Regions from separate parts of the Pseudoalteromonas sp. Ps84H-4 genome, predicted to be linked through region 1. Evidence: predicted binding sites of a transcription regulator. Region 1 holds the regulator's gene; the other holds the start of a gene.

Evidence for each region. Region 1 encodes FliA, which starts transcription of late flagellar genes. Its sites were predicted from a motif close to CTAAAGNTNNNNNNNNNNNNGCCGATA; they were not measured.
Region 2: NH454_RS20770 (DUF5610 domain-containing protein) is a predicted target of FliA. The motif match lies at 2,298-2,324, and genes of this name have one in related genera.

Annotation. Positions count from the first base shown of each region.
Region 1 is NZ_JAMXSK010000001.1:309,250-312,647, forward strand. Features, by position in the region: gene NH454_RS01415 (chemotaxis protein CheA) at 1-314, opposite strand, end outside; gene NH454_RS01420 (protein phosphatase CheZ) at 330-1,097, opposite strand; gene cheY (chemotaxis response regulator CheY) at 1,115-1,498, opposite strand; gene NH454_RS01430 (RNA polymerase sigma factor FliA) at 1,539-2,249, opposite strand; gene NH454_RS01435 (MinD/ParA family protein) at 2,276-3,136, opposite strand; gene flhF (flagellar biosynthesis protein FlhF) at 3,129-3,398, opposite strand, start outside.
Region 2 is NZ_JAMXSK010000037.1:21,379-24,776, reverse strand. Features, by position in the region: gene NH454_RS20780 (RNA-binding protein) at 1-326, shown strand, start outside; gene murI (glutamate racemase) at 289-1,083, opposite strand; gene NH454_RS20770 (DUF5610 domain-containing protein) at 1,150-2,268, opposite strand; gene trmA (tRNA (uridine(54)-C5)-methyltransferase TrmA) at 2,433-3,398, shown strand, end outside.

The DNA.
Region 1 (3,398 bases):
GTTGAGAACATTTCGTTGATGGTATCAAGAGCTTGAAGAATAACATCCATTAATTCAGGTGTTACACTACGCACACCTTGGCGAAGTAAATCGAAGACATTTTCTGCACCATGACAAGCGTCAACAAGCTCTGTCATACTCAAGAAACCTGCCCCACCTTTTACAGTGTGGAAACCTCTAAAAATTGCGTTAAGTAAGTCTTTGTCTTCTGGGTTGTTCTCAAGCTGAACCAATTGTTCTGACAAAAGCTCTAGAATTTCCCCTGCTTCAACAAGGAAATCCTGTAAAATATCTTCATCGACTTCAAAGCTCATGCAGTTACTCTCCTCTTAGAAGCCCAAACTTGATAATAGGTCATCAACTTCATCTTGTCCTGAGACAACATCATCACGTGACTCTGCATCAATAATTGGCCCTTCAGGACCTGCTAGCGTATCGCTTGTTGCAGGTGCTTGTTCTGTGGCCTGTTTTTCTTGTTTTTGCTGACCATCTTCTTGACTGCCGAATACAGTTAAGAGATTAATTAAACTGTCTTCAACTTCTCGTACTAGTTCAATAACACGGCGAATTACCTGACCAGTTAAATCTTGGTAGTCTTGTGCCATAAGCACATTGGTCATCAAGCCTTGTAATTCATCAGTTTTAGCATGAGAGTTGTTCATGAACTTATCTAAGCTATGGCATAAGGTTTTAAACTCACCAAGCTCAATTTCTCGGTTCATCAATCGATCCCACGTGGGCTTGATTGTTGCAATTTCATCAGCAAGTTGTTGTGCAATAGGTAAACTTGCCTCAACAGCATCCATGGTTTTATTTGCTGCATTTTCTGTCATTTCCATGACATAGTTTAATCGCTGTTTAGCGTCGGGTATCGCATCGGTAGTTAAATCGGCGAGACGAGTATCAAGATCAAAGTTCTTTAACGCTTCATGCAGTTGACGCGTCAATTTACCGACTTCGGCAAACAACTCTGATTGTTCTTTTGATGCGGCTTCAAGAATTAGCTTATCTGCCTTTTCTTGTTCACCTTTTTCAAGATACTCAACAAGTTGACGAGCTTGCTCTAAACTTATATGAGGCGCAGCAGGTGCTGACATAAGCCTCTCCCCTTAGATTAACCTAAACGTTCAAACACTTTTTCCAATTTGGTTTTAAGTGTCGCAGCAGTAAATGGTTTAACAATGTAGCCATTAACACCTGCTTGAGCAGCAGCAACAATTTGTTCTTTTTTCGCTTCAGCTGTTACCATTAAAACAGGAATGTGTTTAAGGCTATCATCGGCACGTATAGCACGTAACAAGTCAATACCTTGCATGCCAGGCATATTCCAATCTGTTACAACAAAATCAAATTCTTGATTTTGTAGCATTGGTAATGCTGTTGAACCATCATCAGCTTCCTGCACATTGGTAAAACCTAAATCCCTTAATAGATTTTTAATGATACGTCTCATTGTAGAAAAATCGTCAACAACAAGAATCTTCATGTTTTTATCCAAAACATCCTCCGGTGAGGTTTGAACCTATATTTACTTACTACTAATTAATCCAGTCATTGATTTTTGCTTTGAGCTTAATCATCGCCTGACCATGTATTTGACTCACACGCGACTCGCTAACATCGAGTATGTGTCCTATTTCTTTCAAGTTCATTTCATCGTTGTAATACAAAGACAAAACAAGGGCATCTCTTTCTGGTAACGATTGGATAGCCGTTAATAGAGACTGGTTAAACCGCTCATTTTTAACGTTATTAAACGGTTTGTCTAGTGCTAAATCATGACCCATTGGTGTTATTACGTCTTCATCAACACCTAAATCCTCGATACCTAATACTTTACTAGAATTAACGTCATGTAGAATATGATGGTACTCATCTAGTGTAATATCAAGTTTTTCAGCAACTTCTGTGTCTTTGGGCTCGCGGTTTAGGGTACTTTCTAATTCAGCAATTGTTTCTGCGACTAGACGTGCATTTCGATGCACAGAGCGTGGTGCCCAATCGCCTCGACGGATTTCATCAAGCATTGCACCGCGAATTCTGATACCTGCAAAGGTTTCAAAACTTGCACCTTTACTAGCGTCGAAGTTTTTTGACGCCTCAATAAGGCCGATCATGCCTGACTGAATTAAATCATCGAGCTGAACACTAGCAGGTAAACGAGCAATCAAATGACACGCCACTTTTTTGACTAAAGAGGCGTGCTTTTCAACAATCGCATTTAAATTCTGTGCTGATTGATATCCCATCGCTTTATTCACCGATGTTGTCATAGTTAGCCGTTTACTAGTTTCTCAATAAAAAATTCTAAGTGACCAGACGGTTGGTTAGGGATCGGCCACTTAACTGCTTTCGTTGCTAATGTTTTAAACGCCACCGCTGCTGGTGAGTTTGGAAATAACTCAACGATAACCTTTTGACGTCGCGTAGATTTACGCATATTTTCGTCATAGGGAATCGTTGCGACTAATTCCATAGAAACATCTAAAAAACGATCCGTTACTTTTGAAAGTTTAGCAAATAATTCTTGCCCTTCACGCATGCTACGCACCATGTTGGCAACAATTTTAAATTTATATACACCATGCTCTCGGCTTAACACTTTAATAAGCGCGTAGGCATCTGTAATTGAGGTAGGTTCATCACATACAACCACAACGACATCTTGTGCTGCACGTGAAAAGCTTAATACCATGTCCGAAATACCTGCGGCGGTATCGACAATTAAAATATCAAACTCGGTGTTTAATTCGCTAAAAGCGCGAATAAGGCCTGCATGCTCAGAAGGAGTTAACTCCACCATGCTTTGCGAGCCAGACGTTGCTGGCACAATTTTAATACCAGCAGGGCCTTCTACAAGAATTTCATCAAGCTCACATTCGCCAGATAAAACATGAGATAAATTACGTTCAACACGTAAACCAAGCATCACGTCGCAGTTTGCCAATCCTAAATCGGCATCCAATACTAATACGCGGTTTCCTTGCTGACCTAATGCAATTGCAGTGTTGAGTGATACATTCGTTTTGCCCACACCACCTTTGCCGCCAGTAACAGCGATAACTTTAACGCCACTATTATTATTTTGATTCATTTTGCGCAGGCCGCTTGCTTGATCTAATACTGTGTTAATCATACATCCCTACTGTGTTCGACGCTACTGCTTGACGTCGTGAATGTTGTGCTTTTGCTCGTTTTAAATACAATTGTTCAGCTTTTTTCACTAGTTTTTCAGCATTCGCTACGCGAATATCTTCTGGAACACGCTGACCATTAGTAAGATACCCTATTGGCAGGCGATTTTGAATCGCTATGCTAATAATCTCACCTAAACTCAACGATTCATCCAATTTAGTGAAGATACAGCCACTTAGCTGAACCTTTTTAAAGTGTCTTAC
Region 2 (3,398 bases), on a different contig from region 1:
TTTCATCAACGTCAAGTGAGGAGGCCGAAGTAAAAACAAAAACACTTTATGTTGGCAACCTACCTTATCGTGCAAATGAAGGTGTTGTTCGTGCTTTATTTGAAGAACAAGGCAAAGTGTTCAACGTACGTTTATTAAAAGATAAAAATACAGGTAAACGCCGTGGCTTTGGTTTTGTTGAAATGGCTGAAGTGGATGCAGATAATGCAATTAATCAATTAAATGATAGTGAGTTCCAGCAACGTACTTTAAAAGTACGTGAAGCAAAACAAAAACAAGAGAACGAGGCTAATGGTTTCCGCGAGGGATCTGATCAGTCAGCGTAATGAGTTCTACACTTAATTGCGAATGACAAATAGGAGCCGTTGCATAATAGTGCAGCGGCTTTTTTTTACCTGTTGTAAAGGTAAAGCCACGTAAAGAGATTAAACTCTCAACCCGCTTAGCAATCGCTTTGCCTGAATCAATAAGTATAATCCGTTGTTTGTAGTAATCACTAATCGCTCTGGCAAGTAATGGAAAGTGCGTACAGCCAAGTACCAACACATCTATCTCTTCTGCTATCGCTAAATCACTCAATACTTTTGCAAGCTTTGCTTCATTAAGTATCTGCGTATGAAATAGTGCTTCTGCAATTTCCACAAGCGTCGTTGAACCATATAAGCTGACTCGAGTGCCTTGGCTATGAGTACTAATTAAGTTTGCAGTATAGCGACTCTTGGTTGTTGATGGGGTTGCCAATAACCCGATATGTTTACTTTTACTTATAGCGCACGCAGGCTTGATCGCTGGCACTACACCGACAACTTCTATATTAGTATAAGGTCGAATTGCCTCTAAGGCTGATGTTGAAGCGGTGTTACAGGCTATTACTAGTATATCTACCTGCAGCGCTCTACTTTCTATAAAGCAAAGTAAAGCAAGTAAGCGGTCAATAATGGTTTGTTGGCCTTGAGAACCATAAGGTAATAATGCATTATCCATGAAATAGCTATAATCAGCATTTGGGATCAATGCTTGGATCTGTTCAAGTACAGTGGTTCCACCTATACCTGAATCAAACACCATAATATGGACTGACAAACTGCTTACCTCGGATCATCAAAGGCCAGCAGTTTGCCATGCAGTTTTAGAAAAAGAAAGTTGCGGTTATGAGTCTTGCTCAGAAGCTGAACGCAACTTGTTCATTTGCTCGAACATTGCTTTGGTATAATCAACTAACTTACTGACTTCCTCTTTGTCTTGATTCAACCATTGTAAGATACCAGCTAGTTCATTTTGCAAACCTATGTCGCCGGCTTTATTAAATGCCTGTTTTAGGTCGTCATTAAACGGCGCTATTTTCTCGGCGACTTCTTTTTCAGGAGCTGGTTTATATTCTTCATAGCCTTTTATCGCAGCCACTGTTTTGGTTTGTTTCAGATCCATCGTAAAGCCAACGAGTTGTTCATTACCTAAGTTCAACTCTTTCGCTTGTTCAAAGGCTTCTTCTAATGAACCAGAGAAGAATGTCTCACTGACACTTTGCAAGTCTTCCATCAATTCATTGATAGCTTGCTGCTCTTGCTCATTTAAATCGCCATTGACTGTCATCGAAAATGACAAGTCGCGTGATTGCGAAGATTCACTAACAAACGCTTCGTTATCGCCATTTTTACTGTAGCTACTTGCCGATTTACTTTCATAGGCATCTGCAAAGCTAATACTTACTTCATCACCTTCAGCCGTTGTAAAAGTATATTCTGCGTTATTACTTAAACTAAGGTATTGAGCTTGGCTTACTGAAACTGCGTTCGGTTTAGGGTTGAATAAATCATCTTCTAGCTCATCTATACCTTTATAGATGCCTTCTTTAGATTTTTCGATGCCTTCTTTTATATCATCATTAAGAATGCCTGACTCTTTGAGCTCATCATACGCATCGTCGATACCCATTTGCACACCTTTGCGTGCATCACCTAGCATGCCTTTGAGTTTTTCATCATCAGCACCATCGGCTTTTGCTTTGCGAAGTGCGCCGCCAACAAAGTCGAGTACGTTTTTAACGATCTCTTCAAAATCAAATAGCGGTTTATCTTTTTTCTCTTCAGCTTTAGGTAAGCCAAGAGCTGCAGCTAGTTTATCATCAAGAACTTTTGCCGCCAGCTCTCGCCCGCGTTGCTGATAACTGTCTTGACGATTTTGAATGGCAGGCTGCTGCAGTGCCTGTTTGCCATTGTATTTATTCACATTTGTATTAGGTATATAGCCTAGATTGCCAATTTTCATGATCCGACTCCATGTTATGGTTATCTCATTATCGGCCAAAAACCACATAACTTAAGTTTTTTGTATAAAAAAACGACACTAAAATAAATAACAAAACTAGACAAATCCTCAGCGCTCCCTACAATAGCGCCGTTATAAAGCTAAGAGATAAAAGGTAATCAGCCATGGCGGTTATAAAAATTGATACAACTCAATACGATGCACAATTGAGTGAGAAAGAGCAGCGCATCACTAACCAGTTTCGACGTTTTGGAGTCGAAAAATTAGAGGTGTTTGGCTCTGATCCTATTCATTACCGCCAACGTGCAGAGTTTCGTGTATGGCATGAGGGTGAAGACTTATTTCACATCATGTTTGATCAGCAAACCAAAGAGAAAATTCGTGTTGATGAGTTTGACCCTGCAGCACCTTTAGTCGGTGAAGTGATGCAAGCCATGATCGAAAACTTAAAGGGCAGCGAAATTCTGCGCCGTAAGTTATTTCAAATTGATTACCTTTCTAGCCTAAGTGGTGAAATCCTTGTTAGCTTGTTATATCACAAACAATTAGATGAGCAGTGGTTACAAGCAATTAAAGAACTGAAAACAAAATTAAGCGCACAGTTTAAAATTGATTTTATTGGCCGTGCGCGTAAGCAAAAAGAAGTGATTGGTAACGATTACGTCATTGAGCGTCTTAATGTAAACGGTAAAGAATTAATTTATCAACAAGTCGAAAATAGCTTTACGCAACCGAATGCGAAAGTGAATATCAAGATGCTAGAGTGGGCACAAGCACTATGCCAGCCACTTAGCAATGACTTACTGGAGCTATACTGCGGGAATGGTAATTTCTCAATTGCTCTTGCGGGTTCATTCGACCGGGTATTAGCCACAGAGATTTCAAAATCATCGGTTTACTCAGCGCAATACAATATCGCGCAGAATAAAGTTGAGAACTTAGATATCATTCGTATGTCGAGTGAAGAGTTTACTCAAGCGATGAAAGGCGAGCGTACTTTCTCTCGTTTAGATGGCATTGACCTGACAAGCTATAACTGCCAAACAATCTTAGTAGATCCACCACGCGCAGGCATGGACACGCTAACGTGTGACTTAGTTGCTAACTACGACAATATTATTTATATCTCG